DNA from 4 places in the Methylophilus sp. 'Pure River' genome. Region 2 is predicted to be linked to each of the others. Evidence: predicted binding sites of a transcription regulator. Region 2 holds the regulator's gene; each other region holds the start of a gene.
The links. Region 2 encodes sigma-54, which starts transcription at its own class of promoters, with help from an activator protein. Its sites were predicted from a motif close to TGGCACNNTTCCTGCT; they were not measured.

Region 1: a site for sigma-54 is predicted at 2,016-2,031, ahead of ACIDE9_RS10055 (TorF family putative porin). Genes of this name have one in related genera too.
Region 3: a site for sigma-54 is predicted at 1,792-1,807, ahead of msuE (FMN reductase). Genes of this name have one in related genera too.
Region 4: a site for sigma-54 is predicted at 1,451-1,466, ahead of ACIDE9_RS02430 (TorF family putative porin). Genes of this name have one in related genera too.

What each region holds. Positions count from the first base shown of each region.
Region 1 covers NZ_JBKOUE010000007.1:126,014-129,370, forward strand. The annotation lists gene ACIDE9_RS10050 (methylamine utilization protein MauF) at 24-881, opposite strand; gene ACIDE9_RS10055 (TorF family putative porin) at 1,133-1,975, opposite strand; gene ACIDE9_RS10060 (helix-turn-helix domain-containing protein) at 2,479-3,357, shown strand, end outside.
Region 2 covers NZ_JBKOUE010000009.1:81,529-84,885, forward strand. The annotation lists gene lptA (lipopolysaccharide transport periplasmic protein LptA) at 1-255, shown strand, start outside; gene lptB (LPS export ABC transporter ATP-binding protein) at 267-1,013, shown strand; gene ACIDE9_RS11720 (RNA polymerase factor sigma-54) at 1,020-2,567, shown strand; gene tyrS (tyrosine--tRNA ligase) at 2,611-3,357, opposite strand, start outside.
Region 3 covers NZ_JBKOUE010000002.1:322,346-325,702, reverse strand. The annotation lists gene ACIDE9_RS03795 (AMP-binding protein) at 1-11, opposite strand, end outside; gene sfnG (dimethylsulfone monooxygenase SfnG) at 31-1,119, opposite strand; gene msuE (FMN reductase) at 1,146-1,721, opposite strand; gene ACIDE9_RS03780 (SfnB family sulfur acquisition oxidoreductase) at 2,165-3,357, shown strand, end outside.
Region 4 covers NZ_JBKOUE010000002.1:20,455-23,811, reverse strand. The annotation lists partial or broken gene ACIDE9_RS02440 (YifB family Mg chelatase-like AAA ATPase) at 76-987, opposite strand; gene ACIDE9_RS02435 (accessory factor UbiK family protein) at 1,033-1,281, opposite strand; gene ACIDE9_RS02430 (TorF family putative porin) at 1,539-2,450, shown strand; gene glnK (P-II family nitrogen regulator) at 2,524-2,862, shown strand; gene ACIDE9_RS02420 (ammonium transporter) at 2,878-3,357, shown strand, end outside.

The DNA of each region.
Region 1 (3,357 bases), on a different contig from region 2:
TTGCGTCTGGTGTTGCTACCGGCTTACAGCATCACCAGCATTAAAGCTGCTGAAGCGATCGCCAATAACAGGAAACCATCAACTTCAACTGCACTTTCCTGCCAACGGGCCAACCAGGCTTGAACCGACTGATCCTTAACAGGTAAGAAGTTAACCGCCACTGGCAAGCAGCGACCGATATTGAATACGGCAATCACGGCAATGCCCGCCTTGACACCCCCACTCAGCAAAGCCACGCCAGTGACGATGTACAGCATCGGCGTTTGCACATAAGTCAGGTAGTTCATGCCCAGCGAGAAACCATACAGCAGGCCAATCACAGAGGAACGGAAGCGGAAGCGTGCATCATGTGGTACTTGCGCACGGCGTTGCGGATAAGGCATTTTCAAAAAGCCGAACTGGTGCAAACCGTAACCAATCGCCAGCGCTGCCAGGCCGATCACCGAGTACTGCAATGGCACTTCGGCAAACAGCAGCCAGCTGATACCACCCAGCGCGCCACCGAGTACCGCAGCACCGATGGCATAGCCCACGGCATGCGTGAAAAAGGTAGGCGCCCAACGGGCAACCGAGCCGAATGAGTAGCGGCCTGCCGGTCTCAATAAACTTAAACTTGAATAACCGCAAGGAGACCAGGTAGACAGCAAGCCGCCGACAAAAGCCAGCAACACAAACAAGCCAGTGAGTGCCATCTCCACCGACATCGCGCTATGCATGACGCGACCGGCAAACACACCGGCGGCAATCGCGGTGAGCATCATGATGAAGCGGGTGCCGGTCGATTGTGATTTTGAAAAATGATACGCATCGGGGACACAGGTCTCGGCTGCGTAAGGTTGGGACGAACGGCTGATGGCAGTGGCCCCCATGTTCATACTCATATTTCCTCCTTTGGCCTGCTGGCCTAAGCTTTGTTTTAAATGAAGCATGAATATAGCGGCCTTGATTCACGGGCTTTAGCAAAAATCGGCATATCCCCTTTATGAACGATTTATGAAGGCCAAGTCATGCCAGTTTTTACTATTGAAATAAAGCCCCTTCTTTGTGAAGGACATGTTGGAGATATCTGGAAGGGGCTATAAACCGGGAACAGCTGGCCCGGCGAGCCAGCTGGCAGGCGAAAAATCCGCGACTACATATTCAGGCGGATATAGCCAAAGAACTTGTTCTGGGCCGTTTTATAGCCATCTGCAGCTGTGTACCAATCATCGTTGGCATCAATCGCCACATAACTGACCCCTGCGTTCCAGCCTTTCAAACTACCGATACTGAAGTCCTTATTGAGGCCAACCGAGTAATCGGTGTAATTGCCGATGTAATAGTTTTTAACCACCTGGTGGCCAACATGGAACACACAGTTGATGCCGGTATTGGCTAATGGCGTGGTGTAACTGGCCTCGACATAGTGACTGCCTTTGGAGCCGCCCTCGCCCATCTCGTGATTGCCTATCATGGCGTGCCCCATGGACACCGTGTTCACTCCAAACCAGTCTGTCAGTGAATGTGAGTATTTAAGATTGAACTGATGGTAATCCACCGCGATATTGGCTTCTGCCACATGCGGATGCTGGCCAACATAGTGCCGGTTTTGCGGGTAGTAATACTCAATAAAACCTGCTGTCACTGTGGCATCGTTAGCAAACGTTTTTTTAAAGCCGCCATACAGATCGATCTCGTAGGTGTTGCCATAAATCGCATCTTTATTCACATTGGTATAACCCAGCCCCAGGAACCAGCCACTATCATGAGAATAATCCACGGCCGCCTGAAACGCGCCACGGCCACGGCCATACGAAATGCCTCTGAACAAATAATCGCTATAAATGCCCACATTGCCATTGAGATGATGCGGGGATGCAACTGGCTCAGCCGGCCTCCCTTTATCCAGGCTAATCCCCTCTTCTGCGTGCGCCGGGCTGGCCAGCAGGGCAAATAAAAACCACGCGCCAAACAGGCGCTTTCTTTCCTCGTGCATAGATTTCCTCTCTCATCGCTCTTTAATTTTTTAGTGTTGATGCATCAACCGGGCTAGAAAGAAAGGCAGGGAAATTCAGACATACAACCACATGTCATGACTGGTGTTTTGCAACATTGTTTGTCATGATGCAAACACCGCGGTCACCCATGGTTACCCCCTGCCTGGCACTAGCGGCTAGTTGATTCGTTTCAATTTGAAGCGATGTGACAATAGCGACGATGCAGGAAGCGATGTAGCAAGAATTGGCAAAGCTGCGGAAAAATGCAGAAAAAGCCTGCGTGTTTTGCCGTTTATTGCTATCCATCTGGACATTTCCGCTCTAAAGTGGCACTTACAGGCAGTTTTTCTGTCATAAAAAATAATAAAACAGGGTGTTTAAGGCCTAAAAAGCAATAAAAATAATAAAAAACAATGAATTTAGTCCGAATATTTATATAAATGGACTTTCATGGATATCCCCACCGCACTCTCTAAAGCGGTGAATATCAGGAGCGATTAAAATGGGGTTTAGAGAAACAATACTGGGGCTGGACCAGCTGGTCAGCCCTGACTTTCACTTGGTGAAACGCAACACCGGCGATGTGCTGGAACAGGCAGATGCTTTGCCGTTTTGGTCACAGGACTATACGCAGTTGAGTAAAGGTGTTTTTTCAGGGGCCGTGAATAGTGTGAGCTGCAACGGCATCCAAATCTTCACTGAAACCATGAACCGGGCCGTGGACCAGATTGCCAGTGCGCCGCAAGACTCTTATGTCATCGGGCTCACTACAGTGGTCGAAGGCGAAGCCAGTTGGGGATTGCTACCCGTGCGGGTCAACTCGCTGATTACCCTGGATAAAAATGCGGAGCTGTATTTCAGGACATCGACCATTTCAGAAATTACCGTGGCGGTCATCCCGGCCAAACGACTCGAAGCCTATGCAGAGAAGATAGACTGGATGAACTTCAGCCAGGTGATGGGGGCGATCAAACCGGTAGAGTTACTGCCAGCGAATGTCGCCAGGCTATTACTTAGCGCACTGCAATATGGTTTGCAATTTGGCGCCGAGCAGGAGCAACAGCTGGATAACCGGCAAAAATGGGAAAGCTTTGAAGAAGACCTGATGTCGGCCTGTTTGCATGCACTGTTCCACGCCAGTGAAAATACGCATCCGCACTTTGATCACCGCATTCCGCGTTATATTGTGAATCGCGTCAGGAGCTCAACCTTAACCAACCCGAGCTTTCCGCTCACCATTGAAGAGCTGTGCAAGGCTTTAAAAGTCAGCCGTAGAACCCTGAACCATGCGTTTATCCGGGTGCTGGGAATCACCCCCGTCACCTATATGCGCAATGTGCGCCTGCAACGCATCCGCATCGAATTGCTCAATGCTTCAAAA
Region 2 (3,357 bases):
GTCACCGGCGACTACATCAGTTATGACGCCAATGCAGAGTACGCCGAAGTGATTGGTGGCACCAAAGCCAACCCAAACGGCACTGCTGGCAGCCGCGTCAAAGCAACCATTCAGCCCAAAAACAAAACCACGCCGCCTGTGATTGATAACAAGCCAACCTCGCAACAAGGGCTGCGCATGAACCGCTCACTGCAAATCAAAGTGGAACCGGCACCTGCCGACGCCAATAATGAGCCCGCGAAAGTGCAACCTTAAAGAACGGCCTTATGCAGACAACAGCTTCACCAGATCATAACCATTTACGTGTCAGCCACCTGAAAAAGGCTTACCAGGGCCGCACCGTGGTCAAAAACACCACGCTAGAGCTACACAGCGGCGAAGTGATTGGTCTGCTCGGCCCCAATGGCGCGGGTAAAACCACCAGTTTTTATATGATTGTTGGCCTGGTCGCACTGGACGATGGCAGCATTACACTCAATGGCGCAGATGTGAGCCATTCCCCCATGCACGAGCGCGCGCGCATGGGACTGGCTTACCTGCCACAAGAAGCGTCCATTTTTCGCAAAATGACAGTGACCGATAATATTTTATCGATTCTGGAAACCCGCCCTTATACAGAAGAAGAACGCGAAGCGCGGCTGGAGTCCTTACTGGATCAACTACATATCCAGCATATCCGCCATAGCCAGGCCGTGAGCCTGTCGGGCGGTGAGCGCCGCCGAGTAGAGATTGCGCGCTGCCTGGCCACCGATCCGAAGTTCATCCTGCTGGATGAGCCGTTTGCCGGGATTGACCCAATTGCGGTGATTGAGATCCAGAAAATTATCCGCTACTTGAGCAGCCAGAATATCGGCATTTTGATTACAGACCACAACGTGCGTGAAACCCTGGACATTTGTGACCGGGCATATATCGTCAATGAAGGCGCAGTGTTTGCCGCTGGCACGCCAGACGAGATCATTCAGAACGAAGGCGTACGTGAAGTCTATCTGGGCAAGAATTTTAGGCTGTAACCAGTTATGAAGCAAAACCTGCAATTACGCATCTCACAAAACCTGGCGCTCACACCGCAGTTGCAGCAGTCTATCCGGCTGTTGCAGTTGTCGACGCTGGAGTTAAGCCAGGAGCTGGAAACCATCCTGCAGGAAAACCCGCTGCTGGAAATGGCCGATGGTGAAGAGGGCGAATTTGAAGATAACGCCCCCACCGCAACCGGGGCAGCAGAATCTGAGCTACCCGATGCAAGTTCGTTTGATGTCGCGACGCAAACAGAAATTACCGCGCCAGCAGAGACCTTGCGCGAAGAGTTGCACGAGGAGCTCGGTGGCAACGAAGGCGAGCAGGCCAATCTGAGTGAAGAGTTTTCACCGCCCGAGTTTGAGGACGACTATGAAGAGTTTGGCAGCACCAGCAACTGGGATGAAGCAGGCCGCAACAACCTCGATGATGAAGATAGCGACTTCTCCCGCCAGGATGCTAGCAACATCAGCCTGCGCGAACACCTGATCAACCAGATGCAACTGGCACACCTGTCTAAGCGGGACATGGATCTGGTGAAGTTCTTGCTCGACAGCATTAACGATGATGGTTATTTAGAGCAGGATTTACAGGAGATTGTCGACCTGTTGCCGCCAGAATTGGAAATCGAGTTACTGGAGCTGGAAACGGCACTGAAATTGATCCAGAACTTGGATCCGATTGGTGTCGGTGCACGCGACCTGCGTGAATGCATCCTGCTACAGCTGCAGGTACTGCCGCCTGAAACGCCTTATCTGCGCATTGCAATGGCGATTGCCAAAGACCACCTGGCATTGCTGGCCAACAAAGACTTTGTCAAACTGCGCAAGGTACTCACTTGCGACGAAGCTGCGCTCAAAGGTGCGCAGCAACTGATTCGCCAGCAAAACCCGAAACCCGGTAACGAGTTTGCCAGCTTTAGCCATGACCACTTTATTCAGCACGATGTGGTGGTCAAAAAAATCAAAGGCATCTGGATGGCCTCGCTCAATGACGGCGTGATTCCCAAGCTGCGCATCAACCAGCTCTATGCGGATATTCTCAAGCGCAACCGTGAAAGCTCTGGCCAATACCTGCAAAGCCAGATGCAGGAAGCGAAATGGATGATTAAGAATATCCAGCAGCGCTTTTCGACCATCCTGCGCGTCTCACAGGCGATTGTAGACAGGCAACGCAACTTCTTTGAGCATGGCGAAATTGCCATGCGCCCTTTGGTATTGCGCGAAATCGCCGAAGAGCTGGACTTGCACGAAAGTACGGTTTCACGGGTCACCACGCATAAGTACATGCTTACACCGCGCGGTGTGTTTGAGTTGAAATACTTCTTCGGTAGCTCGGTAGCGACCGATGCAGGCGGCTCTTGCTCAGCCACTGCGATTCGCGCCCTGATCAAGCAAATGGTGGCCGAAGAGAATCCGAAAAAACCACTGTCGGATAACCAGATTACGGACACTCTGGCGCAGCAAGGCATTGTCGTTGCACGCCGCACCATCGCCAAATACCGCGAATCACTGAATATTCCACCAGCCAATTTACGCAAATCGCTATAAAACAAAAAGGCCGCAATTGCGGCCTTTTTGTTTAACAGGCTTTTTATTTAATGGTGATTTTGGCAAACTTGCGTTTACCCACTTGTGCCACCACAGTCACGCCTTTAGCCAGCGGCAAGTTCTTGTCGTCGACCTTCACACTATCCAGTTTCACCCCACCTTGCTGCACGGCACGCATGGCTTCACTGGTGCTTTCCACCAAGCCCGCCTGCTTCAGTAACTGGCTGATGCCTATGCTGTCGCCATCAATCACCACTTCCACCTCAGGCACATCATCAGGAATACCGCCTTTGGCACGTGTCTGGAAGTCCTGCAGGGCTTTTTCAGCCGCGGCCTGGCCGTGAAAGCGGGCGACGATTTCTTGTGCAAATCCAACCTTGATATTGCGCGGATTGTCACCAGCAGCTACTTGCGCCTTCCACTCGGCAATCGTTTCCAGGGTAGCAAACGACAGCAGGTCAATGTAACGCCACATCAGGTCATCAGAAATAGACATTATCTTGGCAAAAATCGTCTCTGGCGCTTCGCTGATACCAATGTAATTACCCAAAGACTTGGACATCTTGTTGACGCCGTCCAGGCCTTCCAGCAGCGGCATCATCAGCACACACTGCTGTGACTGGCCAGCCTGCTTTTGCAACTCACGGCCCATGAGCAGGTTAAATTTCTGGTCTGTGCCACCCAGTTCCAAATCTGCCTGCAACGCGACAGAGTCATAGCCTTGCAACAATGGATACAAGAACTCATGAATCGCAATCGGCTGGTTGCCTTTGAAGCGTTTGGAGAAATC
Region 3 (3,357 bases), on a different contig from region 2:
TCAGCGGCCATAGGGTTTCTAGTCGATTGATTAAGCAGCTTTAGCCAGTTTCTTGGCTTCGAGCTCACGCACCAGTGGCAATACTTTTTCGCCAAAGTAGGCCACCTCCTCCTGAAAGTGCAAAAAGCCAGACAGAATCAAATCTACACCCACCGCTTTTAACTCAACGATGCGTTCGGCAATTTGTTGTGGGGTACCGATCAAATTGGTTTTAAAGCCATCGTTGTATTGCACCAGGTCTTCAAAGGTCGACTGGGCCCAATTGCCTTCTTTCTCAGGACTGGCAGCACCTGCATTTTTCACCTCATGGCCAAAGGCATTCACCGCTTCCGGGTTAGCTTTGGCAATAATCTCGGCCAATACTGCTTTTGCTTCCTCTTCGGTATCACGCGCAATCACAAAGGCATTGACGCCGATTTTGACCTGGTGATTATTAGCAGCAGCTTTGGTACGAATATCATCCACTTGTGCCTTGATACCCTCAACCGTATTGCCGTTGGTGAAATACCAGTCAGACACGCTGGCTGCGTTGTCACGCGCGGCACGTGAGCTGCCACCCTGGAAAATTTCCGGATGTGGCTGCTGCAATGGTTTTGGTTTCAGGGTGTAATTGCTAAAACGGTAGAAATCGCCCCGGTAGGTAAAGTTATCTTGCGTCCAAATACCTTTAAGCGCCTCAATAAACTCTTTAGAACGGCGATAGCGCTCATCATGGTCCAGCCAATGCTCGCCAATCGCGGTGAATTCACCACGAAACCATCCAGACACAATATTCACGGCGATACGGCCTTCGGTCAGCAGATCAATAGTCGCCAACTGCTTGGCCGCCAGCACCGGATTCCATGGCCCGGGCAAAATCGCTGCAATCACTTTTAATTTAGTGGTCGCCGCCAATAACGCGTGCGAAAAAGACACAGACTCATGCTGGAATTCCGCGCCATAGCCCGCCGTAAAACGGATCTGGCTCAAGGCGTATTCAAACCCGGCCTTCTCGGCAATTTGCGCCAGTTTGCGGTTGTAGTCGATATCCCAACTGGTGCGTTGCTCAATGTTACTCACCACCAGGCCGCCACTGACGTTAGGCACCCAATAGGCAAATTTAATGTTTTCTGTACTCATGTTTATTCTCCAAATAGTCGCCTGGCTTATACCGCCAGCAAACGGTCTTTATTAATCAGCTCACGATGTTTGAGCAAAGGCAGGGCTCGCTCGACGGCCAACGCGATACGCGCAGTGACGGCCTCACTTTTCACCTGGTAGTTTTCAAAATCGGCTTCGGTGGCATACACACCGATCGGCAAAGTCAGTGCCTGGAAAAAGCTAAACAGCGGACGTAACTCATGATCAATAATCAAGGCATGGCGCTCGCTGCCACCTGTCGCCGCCAGCAACACCGGCACATTGACCAGTGCTTCGTAGTCAACCAGGTCAAACAGGTGTTTAAACAAACCGGTGTAAGACGCGCGGTAGACCGGCGTCGCGACGACTAACAGGTCAGCGGTTTCAATGGCCTGAATATCTTTCTGCACCTTGAGTGGCAGCGCTTTGGGGTCGTAAGACGCGACCAGGCTGCTGCTTATTTCATTTAATTCGATCAGGTGCAGATCAATCGGCAATTGCTTACCCAACTGTTGGGTGATTGCCTCCACCAGCGCAGCTGTTCTGGAAGGCAATTTATAACTACCGGACACGGCAGTGACTTTTAACGGACGGCTCATCATGACTCCTCATTAAGATTGCTGCTGCCGCTTTGCATGTGCAATAGCGGTCAGGCCAGCTCACTTAATACTTAGCAGCATCCATGCCAAACTAATTTAGTGTTAAATTTCAAATACTTATACTGTTTTTAATGATTTTCACCCTGTTGAATTCAGGCCTGTTTTGCTGATGCACTGCTGCTATACCAGCAACCCCTCTCAAAATGCAGCAGCTAAGTCATGGCTTGTTTGTGCATTGCACAGGCTCAATTGCTGATTAATCAGCAGACATTCAGCAAAAAACTGTTTCTATAGAGGCGGTGAAAAATACAGATTGCATGATTGTTATTTAAAAACAATTAGTTAACTATTGGCATGCTAAATGCAAAGTCATACACGGACGCGCAGCCACTTTTTAACTAAACGCTGCGTATTTATTCCCAACCTTTACTTGATAAGGATTCAATATGACTGCACATGCAAGCAAGATTGCGCATTTGCCTAATCACCAGCCGCGCCAACCGGCACATATCATCACCAGCGATGCCGAAGCCATTAGCGTGGCCAAGCAAGTTGCCAGTGAGATCGCCAAAGAAGCCATACTCCGCGACCAGGAAAGACGCTTGCCACGCAAGGAGCTGGATTTATTCTCCAGTAGCGGCTTATGGGGCATTACCGTACCTAAAGAATATGGCGGTGCGTTTGTGTCGAATAAAACACTGGCGGAAGTGATTGCCACGGTGGCAGAAGCCGACCCCAGCATTGGCCAGATTCCACAAAACCATTTGTATATGGTGGAAGGCCTACGCTTGGACGGCACCGAGTTTCAAAAGAAATATTTTTATGAGCTGGTGCTGCAAGGCGTGCGCTTTGGTAATGCGTTTTCTGAGATCGGCACCCGCAGTGTCAATGATGTCAAAACCAAACTGACACCGACTAACAGCGGCTACTTCTTAAACGGCAAAAAATTCTATTCTTCTGGAGCCTTGCTGGCTGACTGGGTACCCGTGGTGGCCAAAGATGAACAGGACAATACCGTGGTGGCTTTTGTGCCTGCAGGCGCAGAAGGCCTGACCATCATTGACGACTGGTCCAGCTTTGGCCAGCGCACCACCGCCAGCGGCACGACTATTTTGGAAAATATTTTTGTGCCTAGCGAATATGTGTTGCCGCACCATTTGGCATTTGACCGCCCGACCGCCATGGGCCCAGTCGCCCAAATTATCCAGGCCGCTGTCGATACCGGCATTGCGCGTGCCGCGTTTAAAGATACGCTGCACTTTGTGCGCAACTACACCCGCCCATGGATAGATACCGACCTCGAACACGGTTACGAAGACCCGCACACCATTAAAGACATCGGCGACTTGCAGATTCGTTTACACGCGACTGAAGCTTTGTTGGCGCGCGCCGGGGAATACATAGACGAAGCGCAACGCAACCCGAATGAAGACACGGTGGCAGAAGCGTCTATCGCCGTCGCCGAAGCCAAAGTGCTGAGTACAGAAACCGCACTGCTGGCGGGTAGCAAACTGTTTGAACTCGCTGGCACGCGCTCGACCCTGGGTGAATACAACCTGGACCGCCATTGGCGTAATGCGCGTACGCATACGCTGCATGACCCGGTACGCTGGAAATACCATGCCGTGGGCAATTACAG
Region 4 (3,357 bases), on a different contig from region 2:
GGTGTCCATATATACTATTGATGTATATAAATAAAAGTCATATTGACAATATTATAAGAAAAGCTAAACGTTAAACTCGTCCAAAAAAAGCACGCCATGATGTGCGAGGCTGATTTCACCAGGGCGAGGCACGCTGCCACCGCCAACTAATGCGACGGCGGAGGCGGTATGGTGTGGTGCGCGCGAGGGGCGTTTTTTCCAGTCTGCCACCGGAAATTGTCCGGACAGTGACAATATGGCCGCGCTTTCCAGCGCTTCCTGCGTCGTCATCTCGGGCAAGATGCTGGCGAAGCGGTGGGCCAGCATGCTCTTGCCTGTGCCGGGTGGCCCACTCATGAGCAAACTATGCTGGCCTGCTGCCGCAATTTCCAGTGCGCGCTTGGCACGTAGTTGCCCTTTGACCTCATTGTAGTCTGGCTGCTCGCGTTGCGGGTCGGTAGTGACTGTGGGATGCTGGGGTAGGGATTGCTTGCCTGACAGGTGGGCGCACACCTCGAGCAAGCTGTTCGCTGCAAAAATGGTGCAGCCTTCTACTAAGCTGGCTTCGTATGCACTCTCTTGGGGCAGAATGGCTGCTCTCGCGTTGGATTTATCCTGAAGAAGTTGATAAGTCATGGCTAATGCGCCACGAATCGGCCGCAGTTCACCTGTCAGCGCCAACTCGCCAGCAATCACATAATTGGCAAGATGTTGCCTCGGTAATTGCCCGGAAGCGGCCAGTATGCCCAGTGCAATGGGTAAATCATAGCGACCGCCTTCCTTGGGTAAGTCGGCAGGCGCCAGGTTGACAGTAATGCGGCGGGCAGGAAACTCAAATTGTGCGGTCTGTATCGCCGCACGCACACGATCCTTGCTCTCTTTGACTTCTGTTTCAGGGAGTCCGACAATCGTAAAACTAGGCAAGCCATTTGCCAGATGCACTTCTACCACCACCTCTGGCGCGTCCATGCCGCTCAATGCACGACTGTATAGCACCGCCAGGCTCATGTCGCATCCTTCAATATTAGAATGCTAACAATTGTAAATTAATTTTTACTTTTTGGCTGCGTGCGCCTGTTCCAGCTGGGTGATTTTTTCTTCAAGTGTTTTTAATTGCTGTTGAGTACGTGCCAGTAATGCGGATTGAATATCGAATTCTTCCCGCGAAACAAGTTCCATTTTGGTGAGCGCGCCCTGAAATAGTGCATGCAAATTGGTTTCTAGCTCTGAAATGGGGCTTGAATCCACTAGTTGTTTGATTTTAAAAGATAATTCTTTAATTTTTTCATTGGTGAATAGCATGATGAAGGCTCCTTTGCACAATATTTTAGCATGTATGACTGGCTTGAAAATATAATTACCTCAATATATAAACGTCATTTCCAATTAAAAACAATTTATTGCGATGTTATTTTAATATTTTAGATGTAATTTATTATTTAAATATATGATTTAATTTGTTTATATGGATTGGCACGTGCCTTGCTTTGTGGTCAATGTTGTTTCATTCTCGTTTACAACAATTCGATCAAAGATTTTCACAGAGAGAGGACTCATAAATGCGTCAATCTATTTTGCTCACAGCAGTTTTGGGTGCATTATCTTTTGCACAAAGTTCATATGCAGCTGAAGAAGCTGCGCCAGCGTCCAATTGGGATGCGACAGCAAACATCAGCTTCGTATCTGACTACTACTTCCGTGGTTTGTCACAAACATGGCACAAACCAACCGTACAAGGCGGTATGGATATTACTCACTCCAGCGGTTTCTATGCCGGTATCTGGGGTTCAGGTGTAACACCAAACACTTATCCTGATGCACAAACTGAAATTGACGTGTATGCAGGTTACAACGGTACGATCCCAGCTGTAGAAAAGTTAGGCTATACCGTTGGTGTATATTCATATATGTATCCGGGCGGTTCCTGGAAAAAGTATGATGGCTTGACTGCTGACCAAGGTAAAAAATCCGGTGGTAAATGGGATACGACCGAGTTGAACTTCGGTTTGTCTTATGACTGGATCAGCGCTAAAGTTTCTTATACATTAACAGACTGGTTTGGTGCTGAGAAAGCAACTGGCTGGGATGGTAGCACCAAAGGTTCTATGTATTTGGAGTTGAACGCGGCTTATCCATTGCCATGGTGGGATCTGACATTGGTCGCTCACGTGGGTCATATGAATGTTGCTGGTAAATTGCAGGCAAGTGGTTTCCCAACTGCCAACGGTGCGCCAGGCACATATGAAACCAACCCTGACTACACTGACTGGAAACTGGGTTTGAGCAAAAGTTTTGCAGTGGGTAAGTCTGAGGGCTGGTCTGCTGGTTTATACTGGGTTGAAGCCAGTAACGACAAATACTGGGGCGGTGGCTACGGCGGTACAAGCTTTAGCCGTTCCATCAACGGTACTACCGAAACTAAAGACCTGAATGATGGTCGCTTGGTGTTCACATTGGGCCGTACATTCTAAAAGTTAGTCAGAAGTAAGTAAGTTTAGATCTGGCGGGCATTGTGCCCGTCAGAGTTAACAACGGGAGAAGCAAATGAAATTTGTATCCGCAATAATCAAGCCATTTAAGCTTGATGAAGTGCGTGAGGCTTTGTCCAACATTGGCGTACAAGGCATCACAGTCACTGAGGTCAAAGGGTTTGGCCGTCAAAAGGGGCATACCGAGTTATATCGTGGGGCAGAATATGTCGTTGATTTCTTGCCTAAAGTGAAGCTGGAAGTCGCCATTAAGGACGACATGCTGGATCAGGTCGTTGATGCGATCGAGAAAGCGGCTGCAACTGGCAAAATCGGTGATGGCAAAGTATTTGTCTTCGATCTGGAACAAGTTTACCGTATACGTACCGGCGAAACCGGTCCGGATGCGCTATAAGAAAGGGCTTCAGCTATGAAGAAAATTCTTTCCATGTTATCGCTGGTTGCCTTGATTGGCCTGGCGGCAACCCCAGTCAGCTATGCTGAAGAGACTGTGACAGAAACCATCACAGTTCAAGAAACAGTTACTCCTGATGCAGCACCGGCGGCTGAAGCCCCTGCTGCAGAAGCCGCACCTGCTGCCGCAGAGGCTGCGCCAACCTTGGACGTGGGTAATACCGCATTCATGATTGTCGCCACTGTGTTGGTGATTTTGATGACTATCCCTGGCCTGGCTTTGTTCTACGGTGGTTTGGTGCGTCAGAAAAACATGCTTTCCGTGTTGATGCAAGTCTTCGTGGTGTTCTCTCTGGTGTCTGTGCTGTGGGCGGCTTACGGCTACAGTATGGCGTTTAGTGAAGGCAATGCCATTGTTGGTGGCTTGAGCAAGGCATTCCTGTCTGGCATTACGACAGATAGTTTGTCTGGCACGATCCCTGAGTATGTGTTCCTG